Regions from separate parts of the Bacillus methanolicus genome, predicted to be linked through region 4. Evidence: riboswitches for the same ligand, from Rfam matches in the RefSeq annotation. Region 4 holds a riboswitch; each other region holds the start of a gene.
What was found. A riboswitch is a leader RNA that binds a small molecule or an ion and turns the genes downstream of it on or off. The one in region 4 is predicted to bind thiamine pyrophosphate.

Region 1 (4,216 bases), on a different contig from region 4:
ATTAGCAGGATTTATTTGGGCGATCACTCAAGAAATCGATCGATTGCAAGCCAAATTAACGAGTTAATCGAAGGGTTATTGAAAACTGGTCTACATTTAGCTTTATGAATCAAGGATAAAAGAAAAACTGAGAATAGGGCTCGGAGGCAAAGGAAACATCCGGTAAGGAGAACCCACGATAAAGGCTTGTGCCATGTCTCTATTAGACTAACGCACGATATGAGTTAGTGGAAGCTCCTTAGTACGGAAAGATAAAATGTGAGAACCCACGGATATCAGAATGCTTACCGTTGTAGAGAGATTTTTGCCTTCGTGCCGTGCGCTTAGCCCAATCTGAATGAAAAAGAAAGGAGGAAATTCATCCCTTTTCAGCTTTTGATATCGTCTCAATTCAAAGATCGACCGTCAAGGAAAGCACTTGACAGTCAATCTTTGAATTGAGGTAGGGTAGTCAAGCTGAAAAAGGAACATCTCTAGCTTATCCAAGCTAACTCCCTAAAAGAAGCCAAAAAAGCGCTTCTTTACTTAAAGTCGGCCAAAAACATAAAGATTAAAGAAATTTTGTGGGGGACTTGAAAGTTTCGTTCATATCAGCCTTTAATTTGATAAATGAGCTTTTATTTAGATAAATGAGTCTTTATTTTGAAATATGAGCCTTCATTCGAATATATGAGCTTTTATTCCAAAAAATGAGCCTTCATTTTCGTTTATGAGCCGTCGATCACATTTATGAGCTTTCCATCACCATCATTCCGCTAAAAAATATCCGAGACTTGTCCCGGTTTCTATATAACGAATCCCCCGGCAGAAACAAGATGTGTTCTTTGTGAATTCGATAAAAGGTTTATATTATTCTCACAATATAATGTACAATATAAATAGGATCAGCCAAGAGGGGGAACAGATGTGGGAAATTTCATAGGACAAGATCGTTACAAAGGTATTTTAATGGTAACTTTTGGAGCTACATTATGGGGATTATCAGGTACCGCGGCCCAGCAGCTTTTTCAAAATTATGGTGTTCCGATTGGGTGGCTAGTGACAATACGGCTGTTATTCTCGGGTGTAGCATTAATTGCAATAGGTCTGTTAAGTAAAGATAAAGAAAAGGTATGGGCGATTTGGAAAGATCGAAAGACACGACTCCAGTTATTACTATTTGGAATTCTTGGATTGTTAGGAGTCCAGTATACATATTTCGCTTCGATCGAAACAGGAAACTCTGCGGTTGCTACATTACTTCAATACTTAGCTCCGATATTTATAACTGTCTATTTTATTTTGAGACATCGTGTATTTCCTGGTCGTATTGACCTAACAGCAATTCTATTAGCACTTTTAGGAACTTTCCTTTTGTTAACGAACGGTTCAATTAAGAATTTCGCCGTTTCCAATATCTCTGTCGCATGGGGAATATTGTCCGGTATAGCCCTTGCTTTTTATACAATATATCCCGTTCGATTACTAAAAAAATGGGGTTCAATAGTCGTTGTTGGATGGGGAATGATTATAGGAGGAATTGGATTGAGTTTTATTCATCCCCCTTGGAAAATAGAAATTCAAGATTGGTCTATACATACACTTTCACTCATTAGCTTTGTCATTATTTTTGGAACGTTGATTGCATTTTTTCTTTATTTGGAAAGCCTTCGTTTTATTACCCCGAAAGAAACAAGTCTACTAAGCTGCACAGAACCGCTCGTCGCTGTTATTTCAGCAATTATATGGCTTCATGTTTCTTTTGGAGTGTTTCAAGCATTTGGCGCCCTGTGCGTGATGGCAATGGTAATTATCTTATCCTTTAAATCAAATGAACCTCAAAAAAAATTAACCGTCATTGAAGATGGAAGGCAATTCCAACGCAAACAAGCCTAAAAAAATGTTTCCACTTTTTCGGATTCGTGTTAAAATTTTAATAAATTAAATAATTCGCAACACTAGGGGAGCCTTTTAAAGGCTGAGATTGAACTTCGGTTCTAAACCCTTTGAACCTGATCTGGATTATACCAGCGTAGGGAAGTGGAGACTATTTTTTAGACTAGGGTATTTTTATGTACTTTAACCACTCTTTATGCTGGAGAGTGGTTTTTGTTTTGCCAAGTTTACGTCCAAGGGCAGGTGTGGACGATGGAAAAAGAAATTCATGTCATTTCGAACGGTATACAGAAAACCGATCAGTTTGTGAAGATAGCTTCTGAGATTCATCCGTATGTTACCGCCATTCACATTCGCGAAAAAACTGCAACAGCCAAAGAGGTCTATACCATCATTAAGGCAATGATCGATCAAGGAATCCCGTCCGGAAAAGTAGTTGTAAATGACCGTGCAGACGTTGCAAGAGCAGTTCATGCACAGGGTGTTCAACTAACATACCAAAGCCTTGATGTACAACTTGTTAAAACGAGTTTTCCGGAATTGCGCATCGGGAAATCGGTTCACTCGATACAAGAAGCTGTTGAAGCTGAAGAGCAGGGAGCAGATTACCTTTTGTACGGACATATTTTCTCCACTTCTTCAAAGCCTGGATTGGCCCCAAGAGGTCTAGGTTCATTGCGGCAAATAGTAAAGGAGGTGGCAATTCCGGTAATCGCGATAGGAGGTATAGTACCTAATAATGCGAAAGAAGTTTTGTCGACAGGTGCGGCCGGCATTGCCGTCATGTCATTAATATGGGAAGCTCATTCACCGTTAGAAGCAATAAAAGAATTATATACGTTTGTAAATGGAAAGAGGGTTTCAAATGACAACCAGTTATGACGTTATTATTGTCGGAGGCGGAGTGATTGGCAGTTCAATAGCCTTTCATTTGGCAAAAAAGAAACGAAAGGTCCTGTTAGTCGAAAAAGACCGGATTGGATGCGAGGCATCAAGCGCGGCAGCGGGAATGCTTGGTGCACAGGCGGAAATAACAGAAGCCGGTCCTTTTTATGACATGGCGCAAAAGAGCAGAAGTCTGTTTCCTGCCATAGCAGAGGAATTAAAAGAATGTTCCGGTATTGATGTTCATCTAGTAAATAAAGGGTTATTAAAGGTAGCTAGATCAGAAGACGAAGGAAACGAGTTAAAGAGACTCAAATCATTCTACCAGAAGCAAGGACAAAGAGCCGAATGGTTGTCTGATGCAGAGCTGCTTGAAAGAGAACCGAACCTTTCCCGTGATCTTATAGGCGCTATGTATCTGCCGGATGATGGACATGTGCTTGCTCCGGAATTAACTTCTGCTTTTGCGAGGGCAGCCTCCATTTTAGGTGTGAGTTTACGAGAGTACACAACAACAACAGGAATCATTATTCAAAAAGACCGGATTATTGGCGTTGAAACGAATGGCGGTAATTTTTACAGTGATACGGTAGTAGTGGCATCAGGTGTCTGGTCAGGAACCTTGCTGCAGCAAACCGGTCTTCATCTTCCGTTATATCCTGTGAAAGGGGAATGTTTTTCTTTACTGTATCCGGCAGCACCGATTACTGCTACCGTTATTTCGGAAGGATGCTACATTGTGCCAAAACAACGGGGCCGTCTTATCGTTGGCGCTACTATGGCAGAAGGACAATACGATAAAAAGGTGACTCTAAAAGGAATTCGAGACCTTTTAACAAAGGCAGAAACGATATTACCGAACATTGTAGAGGGCGAATGGGAAAAAGCTTGGACAGGCCTTCGTCCCCAAACTCCTGATGGATTGCCTTATATGGGCAAGCATCCTGAAATTGAAGGGCTATTTATTGCTGCGGGCCATTTTCGCAACGGAATATTGCTTAGCCCGATCACAGGACAGTGGATGACAGAGCTGATCGAAGGCGATCGGCAGGAAGAGACGTTGCAGCCGTTTCGGGTAGACCGGTTTTCAAAAACGCTGATAGCGAGGTGACAAAATGAAGCTCATTATAAACGGAGATGTAGTCGAACTGTCTAATGAAGTACGTACGATTCAGGATTTGTTGGCTCACTTCAACTTGCAAGACAAAGGAGCCATTGTTGAACTGAATCGGGAAATTCTTGAGAAAAGTGCACATGCAGAAGCATATTTGTCAGATGGCGATAAAATAGAAATTGTTCATTTTGTGGGAGGCGGTTAACATGTTAAAAATTGGTCCTTATCAGTTTGAATCGAGGTTGCTGCTTGGAACAGGGAAGTTTCCTGATTTTGATGTACAGAAAGAGGCGGTAAAAGTATCAGGTGCTGAAATTCTAACATTTGCGGTTCGCCGTATGA
Region 2 (4,216 bases), 1.4 Mb from region 4:
ATAGGCGTGGTTATTGCAGGGTATAAGATCCCGAGCTTTTTTGAGACATTGTTATCACTCAAAAAACAAATAGTCTGGACGGGTGTGCTTGCATTATTTTTCGGTGGATGGGGTGCATGGCTTCTGGCGCGGCATATTAAAAAGCAAATGTTTCAGCTTGAACCGCATGAAATTGCCAGGCTGCTTGTGGAACGGACCGAAACATTTAATGCCATGCATGAAGGAATCATAGCGATTGATATGGAAGAAACGATTACGATTTTTAATAAAAAGGCTAAAGAGATGCTGGGAATTGATGGGGATGTTGTCGGGAAAAAGATACGGGATGTCCTCCCTGATACACGTCTTCCTGAAATCATAGAATTAGAAAAGCCAATTTATAATAAAGATTTGCAGATCCGGAATTTGGCAATTGTCAGCAACAGGATTCCAATTAAGGTGAATAATAAAACAGTTGGGGCGATTGCTATCTTCCAGGACCGTACTCAAGTAAAAAAACTGGCGGAAGAATTAACGGGGGTTAAAGCTTTTGTAAACGCATTGCGTGTCCAAAACCACGAGCATATGAATAAGCTTCATACGATAGCGGGATTAATTCAACTGGGAAATAAGGAAAAAGCGCTCGAATATGTTTTTGAAATAACGGAGGAGCAAGAAGAGCTGACTCGTTTTTTAAGCAAAAACATTCATGATGACAGCCTTACCGGTTTGTTGCTTAGTAAAGTCAGCCGCGGTAAAGAACTTGGCATTCAAGTTACAATTGACCGCCATAGTTCTTTGAAACAGTTTCCGCCATTTATGGACCATCATGATTTTGTGTTAATTTTGGGGAATTTAATTGAGAATGCATTTGATTCTTTTAAAAATGTGATGAATGATGATAAAGAAGTTTATGTAAGAATTCAGCAAAACGATCAGTTACTATGTATATTAGTAGAAGACAATGGAAGCGGCATACCTGAACATGTCCAGCCGTTTATTTTTGACCAGGGATATTCTACCAAGTCTGAGACCGGACGAGGAATCGGATTATATTTAGTAAAGCAGGTTGTTGAAAAAGGGAAAGGGGATATTCTTTTAGAGTCATCGGTAGGAAAGGGAACATCATTTTCGATAACATTTTCAATGTATACTGAACAAAAGGGGGCAGAAGGGTGATCAAAGTCGTGTTGATAGAAGATGATCCTATGGTACAGGAAGTAAATCGGCAATTTATTGAGAAAGTCGACAGCTTTAAAGTGGTCGGAGTGGCATCAAACGGCTTAGAGGGTATAAATTTGGTTCGATCGAAGAAACCGGAGCTTGTGATCATTGATGTGTATATGCCCCAGCAGGATGGGCTCCAGACTCTTCAGGTGATCAGGACGGAAAGGATAAATGTGGATATTATTCCGATTACAGCAGCCAGCGACATGGAAACAGTCCGCTCGTTTTTACAGCACGGAGCGTTTGATTATATTGTGAAGCCATTTAAATTTGAACGGATCAAAAAAGCACTGGAAAATTACCGGTCTTTTCGAATGAAGTTTGATGAAAAAGAGAGGATTTCCCAACAGGAACTAGATGAATTCTTTTTCCGCAAAGAACAGGGCAATACTTTTGATCTGCCAAAGGGGTTGAATGCCTTGACGCTTACAAAGATTTCGAAATTCCTGGCGGAAACAAAAGTGCCGATTTCAGCAGAGGAAGTCGCTGAAGGGGTGGGGATCGCCAGAGTAACGGCGAGACGCTATCTCGATTACCTTGAAAAATGCGGGCATGTCCAAATCGATTTCCAATACGGCGGCATTGGCCGGCCAATAAACCGATACAAACTAAACAAATAGTGGCCAGGCTCCCTCACTGCTTCACCGCATTAACGTGGTGCGGGCCAGACCCTCACCGCTTCACCGCATTAACGTGGTGCGGGCCAGACCCTCACCGCTTCACCGCGTTAACGTATCGAGGGCCAGACCCCTCATATCCTTTCCTCCCGCCTATTCCTTTACTTGCATTTTTGAGGGTGGAGGAGTAGACTTAGAATTAAATTGAATAGTTTACGGGAGCCCGCGGAAGCAGGCTGAGAGTGCGGCTATTCCGTCGCAGACCGTTTGAACCTGTTGGATAATGCCAGCGTAGGGAAAAGTGCTGAGGATATTTTCGGCTGTAAATTTTACATGATCCTATCAGTCTATTTAGAGACACTTTGCTTACGCAGAGTGTCTTTTTCGCTATTAGAGGCAATCTTCCATTTGCAAAACGTATAGGAAAAAAGCAAAATAAGAAATTCAAAAACTCAAAACGGATTGTTCATATTATTTGCTGGCGGCTCATCAGGTGATTTTCCTCTAACTTGCTAGAAAGGGTGCTTGATCAAGATGAATACTGAAACCATTGCTGCTTCACTTGAGAAAGTGAGAAAAGCGAATCCGCTCGTACATAACATAACGAATATTGTCGTCGCGAATTTTACTGCGAACGGCTTGTTGGCATTAGGAGCTTCCCCGTTCATGGCAGCCGCAAAAGAAGAAGTTTCGGATATTGCGAACATAGCAGGAGCACTTGTTTTAAATATCGGCACGCTGAATCCTAAGACCGTCGAGGCAATGATGTTCGCCGGAAAGGCGGCAAATGAAAAAGGCGTTCCAGTCATTTTAGATCCTGTCGGAGCGGGAGCTACCCCTTACAGGACAGCTGTAGCGAAGAAAATTGTCAATGATCTCAAAATTTCCGTCATCAGGGGCAACGCTGCAGAAGTTGCAAATGTGATCGGTGAAAACTGGTTTATTAAAGGCGTTGATGCAGGGGAAGGCAATGGAGATGTTATCGAACTGACCAAAAAAGCTGCCAGACAATTGGGAACAACCATTGCTGTTACAGGAAAGGAGGATGTAGCTTCCGACGGTGAAACGACATACCTCATCCGTAACGGACATCCAATTTTAACTAAGGTTACTGGTACAGGGTGTCTGCTGACTTCAATTATCGGCGCCTTTTCTGCCGTAGAAAAAAACCTATTAGAAGCTTCTGCCGCTGCATTAGCCTGCTATGGAGTGGCAGCTGAAATCGCGGCTGATAAAACATCTGACAAAGGACCATGCAGTTTTCAAATTGAATTTTTAAACCAGTTAGCCAAACTTTCATCTGATGATATAAGAAACTTAGCTTCGGTTGAACGAGTGTAAAGGAGGCCAGAATCTATGAAAAAAGTACACAAAGCTTTAACGATTGCCGGTTCGGACAGCGGAGGCGGAGCCGGGATCCAAGCCGATTTAAAAACTTTTCAGGAACTAGAAGTTTTTGGCATGTCTGCCATAACAGCTGTTACGGCCCAGAACACTTTAGGGGTTCAAGGTGTTTACCCGCTTTCCGTTCAGGCTGTTGAACAACAGATCGAATCGATAGGTACAGATCTTGGCGCCGATGCAGTGAAAACAGGCATGCTGTTCAACAGTGAAATCATTGAGGCTGTTGCCGGCAAAATCAAAAAATTCGGCTGGAAAAATGTTGTTGTCGATCCGGTTATGATAGCAAAAGGAGGAGCACCGTTATTGCAAAATGAAGCGATCAGCGCTTTGAAAAATCGCTTGCTCCCGCTTGCGGAAGTTGTTACCCCAAATATTCCGGAAGCAGAAGCAATAACAGGAATCAAAATTGAAACGATTGAAGACCGCTTTGAGGCAGCGAAGTATATTTTTGAACTGGGAGCCAGAAATGTTGTCATTAAAGGCGGACACGAAAACGCGAGTGAAGCGGTTGATGTGTTATATGACGGTCGGGAGTTTTACTATTTTAAAAGCAAAAAAATTGAAACTAAGAACACACATGGAACCGGCTGTACGTTTGCTGCAGCGATTGCTGCTGAACTGGCTAAGGGAAATACGGTACAAAATGCAGTCCAAACAGCAAAAGATTTTATCGCTGCCGCAATTGAAAATCAACTGGGAATCGGACTAGGACACGGGCCGACAAATCACTGGGCTTACCGGCAAAAACTAGTATCTGAAAAAAGGTGATATCATGGCTGGAATTTCAAAAGAGAATATGCGGGAGCTGTTAAAAGTTTATTTTATAATGGGGAGCAACAATTGTCTAAAAGATCCTCTTGAAGTTGTAACGGAAGCCCTTCGGGGAGGGGCGACTTTGTTTCAGTTCCGCGAAAAAGGAAACGGAGCTTTGACCGGAGAACAGAAAAAAGATTTTGCCAAGAAAGTTCAAAGCATTTGCAAAAAACACG
Region 3 (4,216 bases), on a different contig from region 4:
ACAGTTGTAAGGGGTGAGAAGAATGAAATTTGAAACAGTGATAGGCCTTGAAGTACACGTAGAATTAAAAACTGATTCCAAAATCTTTTCGGCAAGCCCGAACCAATTTGGCGCTGAACCTAACACAAATACTTCTGTTATTGAACTCGGATATCCGGGCGTACTGCCTGTTTTGAATAAAAAGGCTGTCGAGTATGCGATGAAAGCGGCCATGGCACTAAACTGTGAAGTGGCAACAGAAACGAAGTTTGACCGCAAAAACTATTTTTATCCGGATAATCCGAAGGCATATCAGATTTCCCAATTCGATAAGCCGATCGGCAAAAACGGCTGGATTGAAATCGAAGTGGACGGGAAAAAGAAAAAAATTGGAATTACCCGCCTACATTTAGAGGAAGATGCAGGGAAATTAAACCACGAAAACGGCTATTCCCTTGTAGATTTAAATCGCCAGGGCACGCCGTTAATTGAAATTGTTTCGGAGCCGGATATCCGTACTCCTGACGAAGCGTATGCCTATCTTGAAAAATTAAAATCAATCATCCAATATACGGGTGTGTCTGATTGTAAAATGGAAGAGGGTTCCCTACGCTGTGATGCAAATATATCAATCCGCCCGGTTGGCCAAAAAGAATTCGGAACAAAAACCGAGTTGAAAAACTTAAACTCTTTTAATTTCGTCCGAAAGGGTTTGGAGTATGAAGAAAAACGCCAGCGGGAAGTGGTGCTTGCAGGCGGAACGATTCAGCAGGAAACGCGCCGGTATGATGAAGCGACAAATACGACGATTTTAATGCGTGTGAAAGAAGGTTCGGATGACTATCGCTACTTCCCGGAGCCTGATCTTGTGGAATTGTATATTGATGAAGAGTGGAAAGAACGCGTAAGAGCAGAAATTCCTGAGCTGCCTGATCAGCGGAAAAAACGCTACATCGAAGAACTTGGACTGCCTGCTTATGATGCTGCTGTTTTAACAGTAACAAAAGAAATGGCTGACTTCTTTGAGGCGACTGTCAAAGCCGGTGCAGATCCAAAACAAGCATCCAACTGGATGATGGGAGAGGTGTCTGCTTACTTAAATGCGGAACAAAAAGAGCTTCACGAAGTGTCTTTAACGCCTGAAAGCCTCGCGGGCATGATTAAGCTGATCGAAAATGGCACAATTTCTTCGAAAATCGCCAAAACAGTATTTAAAGAGTTAATTGAAAATGGCGGAGATGCAGAGCAAATTGTCAAAGAAAAAGGACTTGTTCAGATTTCCGACGAAGGAGCGCTTCTAAAAATTATTGCAGAAGTCATTGAGGCGAACCCACAATCAGTACAAGACTTTAAAAATGGGAAGGGTAAAGCGATCGGCTTCCTTGTCGGCCAGGTAATGAAAGCGACAAAAGGACAAGCCAATCCGCCGTTGGTCAATAAATTATTAAATCAAGAATTGCAAAAGCTATAATTCTGTAGAGGCTGTCTTATAAGGGTCAGACCTCATGTGCATTTATCGATATATAGCACATTTATCCAACATTATGTCCTATATATTGTGGTATAGGGTCTGACCCTAGGCTTTTGAGATAGCCTCTTTTTAATTTTTAGCAGATTAAGATCGGTCTTCTGGTCGGCACTGTTTTTGTCGAAATGAGCTTAGCAGCATTTGACAATTTCCGCATCTATTTCCCGGGAAAAATGTATGATATTCATGCACTCTTTCGAAAATTAATCAAACGTTTGATTAATAATTTGTTCATCGTTTTTTGAAGAATGGTGTAGAAAAAGGATATTGGCACATACCGAGTGAATATAGTAAAATATATGTGCCGTCGGGATATAGCTCAGCTTGGTAGAGCACTAGCATGGGGTGCTAGGGGTCGCAGGTTCGAATCCTGTTATCCCGATTTTTAATATTCAAGAGTTATTATCAAAGGGGGGGCTGATTCAGAAGCAAAGGATCAGCCCCCTCACTAAAAAACATTCTACATATTGTCATTGTCGGAGGGGCCAGACCCATAAAGGGTCAGCCTCTTTTTTGTCTTCTCTTAATTAAATAGAATTTTCGAAAGGGAGAAAAAAATCAAAAAAGTCCTTGCAATCATCAATGACTGTGATATATTAAACTATGACAATAATATAATTGGCACTAGGGGTGCCGGAGAATGGCCGGCTGAGATAAAGATCCGAATCTTTGACCCTTTTACCTGATCTGGTTAGTACCAGCGTAGGGAAGTGTATTGACTTAGTCATACAAAAGCAGATTCCTTCCGTTGGAGTCTGCTTTTTTTGACTCCGGCGATAATGAATATTTGCATGGTATTCCCTATCCCCCAGTGCCTGAACATTGGAGGGATTTTTTTGTGAAAAAAACACAGAAGCTTACGTTAACTGCCATGATGATTACGATTGGTACACTGACAAGCCACATGTTTTTTATCCCGATAGGATTTGCCAAAGTTTTTCCAATGCAGCATTTTATTAATGTTTTGTCAGCAGTTTTATTAGGTCCGTATTACGCAGTGGCTCAGGCGCTTTGCGTATCCATTTTAAGAAATCTAATGGGAACCGGCTCCGTTTTTGCGTTTCCGGGGAGTATGATCGGGGCCTTTTTGGCAGCATATTTATTTTCAAAGACGAAAAAGACATCTATGGCTTTTGTTGGTGAAGTCACCGGAACAGGTTTGTTGGGTGCTCTTGCTTCATATCCGATTGCAGTCCTTTTACTGGGAAAAGAAGCAACAATATTTGGATTCATTCCTTCGTTTATGGTCAGCTCCTTATCAGGTGCTTTTATCGGTTATGTCATTCTGACTGTTTTTTTGAGAAATACTGCGGCAAAAGAGAAGTTACTTGAAAAGACATCTTTTCATAACAGGATTTGAATATTTAGACAAATTTGCACCATATCAGCTCTTTAAAGCCGCATGTATCAAATAAATATTCAATTTTGAGGAGGAACTATTATATGACAAACGATTTTACTCAAATGATGTATACTTTTCCGGGAAGCAAAAAAGTGTATGTGGAAGGATCAAGACCTGATATTCAGGTCCCGATGCGGGAAATCTCGCTCAGCCCGACAGAATCCATGTTTGGAAAAGAGGAAAATAAGCCTGTGCGTGTGTATGATACAAGTGGTCCATACACTGATCCGAATTATGAGGTTGATTTGAAAAAAGGGCTTCCAAAGCTTCGCAGAAAGTGGATTTTGGAAAGAGGAGATGTTGAGGAATATCAAGGCAGATCTGTTAAGCCTGAGGACAATGGCTACCGCAGCGAAGAAGAAGCAAACCGGAAGATCGAGGTTTTTCCAAATACGAACAACCGTCCGCTGAGAGCGAAAAAAGGGCGCAATGTCACGCAAATGCATTATGCAAAAAAGGGAATCATTACCCCTGAGATGGAGTTCATTGCGATCAGAGAACAGCTCGATCCTGAATTTGTCCGCAGTGAGGTAGCTAGGGGAAGAGCAATCATTCCGGCAAATATTAATCATCCTGAGGCCGAGCCAATGATTATTGGGCGCAATTTTCATGTGAAAATTAATGCGAATATTGGGAATTCGGCTGTATCCTCGTCAATTTCAGAAGAAGTTGAAAAAATGACTTGGGCCGTCCGCTGGGGTGCCGATACGATCATGGATTTATCGACAGGAAAAAACATACATACAACAAGGGAATGGATTATTCGAAACTCTCCGGTTCCAGTCGGAACAGTGCCAATTTATCAAGCACTTGAAAAAGTGAAAGGCGTGGCCGAAGATCTGACATGGGAAGTTTACCGGGACACATTAATTGAGCAGGCGGAGCAAGGTGTTGACTACTTTACGATACATGCCGGAGTTTTACTTCGCTATATTCCTCTGACTGCAAAACGGACAACCGGGATTGTTTCCCGCGGAGGATCGATTATGGCTCAATGGTGCTTGGCACATCACGAGGAAAATTTCTTGTATACTCACTTTGAGGAGATTTGTGAGATTTTAAAAGCGTACGACATTTCCGTCTCATTAGGAGATGGTCTAAGACCGGGTTCAATTGCCGATGCAAATGATGAAGCGCAATTTGCAGAACTTCAAACGTTAGGCGAGCTTACTGAAATAGCGTGGAAGCATGATGTCCAAGTAATGATTGAAGGCCCGGGACATGTACCGATGCATCTTATAAAAGAGAATGTGGATAAGCAAATGGAAATTTGCAAAGAAGCTCCATTCTACACATTGGGACCTTTA
Region 4 (4,216 bases):
TATTTTGAGTGTCGGACGATGCCTGTAGAAAGTCAAGATAATCTTACAGTCGTTACGGTCCGGGATATTACCGAAAGAAAAAATATGGAGATAGAGCTTCAAAATAGAAAGGATCGATATAAATTATTGCAAAACAGTTTGAAAAATTTTTCCCAAGACTTGTCTTCGGTAATGAAAGTATCAGATCTCAAAGAAAGATTAATCCATGAAATAAATACAGTTTTGCCAGATTCCCAGCCGGCGATCTTACAATTTAATAAAGAAAATCAGATAATCGAAGAAGCTCATTTTCTTGAATTTCAACCCGATTTGCAAAATTTTCCGGTTGGCAAGATCGTAAACGTTAACGATAAGGTTCTAATAAAAGTAGGAGAGCGGACCAGCCATGCCTACATCCTCATTCTCAATGCACAATCTATAGAAGAGGAAATGGATTCCATTTGGCTGGAAACAATCGTTTACTACGCCAATATGGTATTTGAGAGCTTGGATGTAATCGAGAATCTAATGAATCAATTGGAAGCTGCCATGCAAAGCAGCCAAACACCGCTTTGGATCTTGCGGCTCTTGTTCAATCTTTCCGAAAAAGAACGGCTCCATTTATCAAGTGATTTGCATGATACAGTCCTGCAGGATCAAATTGATTTGTACAGAAGAATGGAATCATTGCTTCATCGCCATGAATTTGACAACGAAATAAAAGCACTGCTTAAAGGAATTGAACAAGGACTGCTGGACACCATTCACCAAATCCGGATGACATGTAATGAACTTCGGCCACCGTTGCTAAGGGAATTGGGTTTAGAGCGGGCATTGGAAAATTTATTTGAATATACCCAAGTTTCTTCAACTTTTAAAATTTATTTTTCAACAGACAATACTTCCAGTCTTCAATTAAATGAGGAACAAACGATCGGAATTTATCGAATCGTACAGGAATTGATCAACAATGCGACAAAACATTCCAAGGCTTCAAAAATTCACCTTCATATTAGTGCCCGGGAAGACAAAATGATGTTTGAATATTCTGATGACGGTGTGGGCTTTGAACTGGATAAGTTAAAACCGTCCTTTAACAACATGGGATTAACAAGCATTAAGCAACGCGTTCAGAGCCTTTCAGGCAATGTAGAGTTTTATTCAAAACCGAATTGCGGATTAAAAGTTACTATGCAAATTCCATGTACCGGCATTGGAGATAAAAAAATTTGAGAGGTTTTTACGATGATAAATATTTTGATAGTCGATGACCATTTATCTATATTGGAAGGTACAAAAATGCTATTGGAGCAGGAACCCGATTTTAACATTTCAATAGAAAACAGTTCTTTGAACGCATTAAATAAAATTAAGCTGCAACATTATGATATATTGCTGTTTGATTTGTATATGCCGCACTTGAACGGGCTTGAACTAACAAAAAAAGCTTTAGCGTATAATCAAGATTTAATTGTATTAATTTACACCGGTTTTGATATTAAACCACATTTTAATTTATTGGTTGAAGCCGGAGTTTCCGGTTTTTTATCCAAAACTTCTTCAAGAGAAGAACTTGTGATAGGAATAAGATGCGCCCTGCGTCAACAGGTTATCTTGCCGCTTTCGCTTGTAAGAGAACTAAGAAGGCCGGGCTTCGTTTCCGGCGGCACCAATTCTCAAGATACAGTAATCCTGACGAAAACAGAAGAAGACATATTGGCGGAACTGGCAAAGGGTAAAAGTACAAGAGAAATGGCTAATTCTTTATCGATGAGCCAACGATCACTGGAATATAATTTAACGTTGCTCTACCAAAAGTTTGGGGTTAGGACGCGGTAGACACAAAAAATTTATCAATTTTCAGCAGCTGCCATTAGGTGTTAACTCTAAAAGAGGGATTTGAACTCTGTCCGGCCGATGCCTGCCAGATTCGAGATATCTTAATACGGGCCAGACCCCGATCAAATTTATTAGAAAATTATTATATTAATTATCTAATCTGCTATAATAGATGAGGAATTGATAATTTCATAGCAAGAATGTAGGGGAACCGGTGTTGCCGGTTGAGATTTCATCCGAAAGATGATGACCCTTAGAACCTGAACTGGTTCAGACCAGCGGAGGGAACATTGTTCGTCTAGGCGCTCAGGTTCTGACCTGGGCGCATTTCATTTGTTCCCGGGCTTGCGAATTCTAAATTACATAAGGAGCATTCCTGTAATGAAGAAATTTGAGGTTTGAAACAAAAAGAGCCCTCTTGGTATAGTACAGGGTGTCAATGCATTGACCCCGAATTAATAAGTTACCAAGGAGGACTCAATAATGAATTATACTCAAAATCGAAAAATCTCGCAAATCACACCATCAACATTAATAATCGGCATTGATATTGCCAAAGACAAACACGTGGCACGGGCACAAGACGATCGAGGAATTGAATTTGGAAAACGCTTGATCTTTGAAAATCGCATACATGGTTTCCAAATGCTTTTAGATTGGGTGAATCGACACCAAAAAGAAAATGATAAGAACCATGTGATTTTTGGGGTTGAACCAACCGGGCCCTACTGGTTAAATCTCGCTTATTTCCTTACCGCAAAGGGCTATGACTTTGTGCTAGTCAATCCGATGCATGTAAAGAAAAGCAAAGAGCTTGATGACAACTCTCCAACAAAAAACGATACAAAAGACGCCAGAGTGATTGCACAGCTGATTAAAGACGGCCGATACTCCGTACCAAATCTCTTAGACGGCATTTACGCGGAACTAAGAGAAGGCGTCAAAATAAGAGATCAGCTCACTCAACAGCTTGCCATCACAGAAGGACGTATTCAAAATTTGATTCAACGTTATTTTCCGGAGTTTTTCGATGTTTTCGGGGATTGGGAAGGAAAAGCAGCTCTTTGCACGCTAAAACTGTTTCCATTTCCTTCTCAAATTAAAGAAATGACACCTGAAGAGATTCTCTCAAAGTGGAAGCCATTTGTACAACGAGGAGTTGGAATGAAGCGAGCAACGAAACTAGTGGAAACGGCCAAAAAGAGCATTGGAATTCAAATCGGGATTCAGTTTGCCAAACGTGAAATGGAATATCTGATTGACCAATATGAGCTTTATCAAACGCAGTTGGAAGAGTTGGATCAGGAGCTAGAAGCTCTTGTAGAAACGATCCCAGGTGCTAAGCAAATGATGAATATTTCTGGGTTAGGTGTTACAACAGTCGCTCTATTCTTCGCTGAAGTGGGTGATCTCACAAAGTACAGTCACCCTCAGCAATTAGTTAATCTGGCAGGCCTTTCATTACGTGAGCATAGTTCTGGAAAATTTAAAGGACAAACCAGAATAACGAAACGGGGACGAAGCAGGCTGCGTAAAGCTCTGTACCTAGCGATTCGGCCACTCGTTGCCCATAATCCAACTTTTAAAGCTTTACATCAATACTATACAAAACGATCTGAAAGGCCTTTAAAAAAGCAACAGTCTCTCATCGCTTTGTGTTGTAAGCTATTACGTGTCTTATTTGTCATTGGTCAAAAACAGTGTGAATTTGATGGTTCAAAATTATTGCAAGGCTTGCCTCAAATTACATTACAAGTTGCTTAAACCGATTTATTAACCAATTTGTTAATCAAATTACTATCGAATACTTCAAGTATTTCTAAAGACAAACACCAATAGTGCCGAGTCGGAGTTTATTTTTACCATACGGGCTTATGACCCAGCTGAGGAGCTTATCCGACCTCCACCTCATGGATACGCAGGACGAAGGAATGTATGGATCCCAATCCGGTGATACATGGGAGGGTTAGCGACCGTGAGATGAGTGGAGATTTTGCGCACGGTCATAACTGTTATTACCAAACAATACCAGTTTGGTTGGTAGGATGGCCCCCCATCTGTAAGAAATTTAAATAAATTCAATTTATAACCATGATTTTCGGTGGATCAACTATTAGGTGTTAATGAAATTTAGAGAAAACGTGAGTATTCGGGAGAATTTTAAAGTATATAGAGGGAGGAAACAGTAATGAAAAAATGGCTCGCATTGCTTTTTTCAGCCATGCTCTTAACGGGCTGCGGTACTGACAAGAATGATTCATCATCAGACAAGAACACTGCAACAACAGACAAAAAAGAAAAATCACTTGAAAAAGTGTCGGTTGTGCTCGATTGGACGCCGAACACCAATCACACCGGATTATATGTAGCGAAAGAAAAAGGCTATTTCGAACAGGAA

Region 1: linked by a shared signal. The riboswitch ahead of tenI (thiazole tautomerase TenI) and the one ahead of C0966_RS07225 (IS110 family transposase) in region 4 are both predicted to bind thiamine pyrophosphate.
Region 2: linked by a shared signal. The riboswitch ahead of thiM (hydroxyethylthiazole kinase) and the one ahead of C0966_RS07225 (IS110 family transposase) in region 4 are both predicted to bind thiamine pyrophosphate.
Region 3: linked by a shared signal. The riboswitch ahead of thiW (energy coupling factor transporter S component ThiW) and the one ahead of C0966_RS07225 (IS110 family transposase) in region 4 are both predicted to bind thiamine pyrophosphate.

Annotation. Positions count from the first base shown of each region.
Region 1 is NZ_PNFF01000002.1:738,748-742,963, forward strand. Features, by position in the region: gene C0966_RS15345 (IS110 family transposase) at 1-67, shown strand, start outside; gene C0966_RS15350 (DMT family transporter) at 919-1,875, shown strand; TPP riboswitch at 1,930-2,035, shown strand; gene tenI (thiazole tautomerase TenI) at 2,128-2,757, shown strand; gene thiO (glycine oxidase ThiO) at 2,741-3,871, shown strand; gene thiS (sulfur carrier protein ThiS) at 3,876-4,079, shown strand; gene C0966_RS15370 (thiazole synthase) at 4,081-4,216, shown strand, end outside.
Region 2 is NZ_PNFF01000001.1:91,429-95,644, forward strand. Features, by position in the region: gene C0966_RS00360 (ATP-binding protein) at 1-1,158, shown strand, start outside; gene C0966_RS00365 (response regulator) at 1,155-1,826, shown strand; TPP riboswitch at 2,029-2,138, shown strand; gene thiM (hydroxyethylthiazole kinase) at 2,358-3,164, shown strand; gene thiD (bifunctional hydroxymethylpyrimidine kinase/phosphomethylpyrimidine kinase) at 3,180-3,995, shown strand; gene thiE (thiamine phosphate synthase) at 4,000-4,216, shown strand, end outside.
Region 3 is NZ_PNFF01000002.1:913,545-917,760, forward strand. Features, by position in the region: gene gatA (Asp-tRNA(Asn)/Glu-tRNA(Gln) amidotransferase subunit GatA) at 1-10, shown strand, start outside; gene gatB (Asp-tRNA(Asn)/Glu-tRNA(Gln) amidotransferase subunit GatB) at 23-1,450, shown strand; tRNA gene C0966_RS16260 (tRNA-Pro) at 1,816-1,889, shown strand; TPP riboswitch at 2,124-2,233, shown strand; gene thiW (energy coupling factor transporter S component ThiW) at 2,346-2,867, shown strand; gene thiC (phosphomethylpyrimidine synthase ThiC) at 2,951-4,216, shown strand, end outside.
Region 4 is NZ_PNFF01000001.1:1,455,093-1,459,308, reverse strand. Features, by position in the region: gene C0966_RS07235 (PAS domain-containing sensor histidine kinase) at 1-1,212, shown strand, start outside; gene C0966_RS07230 (response regulator transcription factor) at 1,225-1,818, shown strand; TPP riboswitch at 2,013-2,122, shown strand; gene C0966_RS07225 (IS110 family transposase) at 2,302-3,582, shown strand; gene C0966_RS07220 (ABC transporter substrate-binding protein) at 4,007-4,216, shown strand, end outside.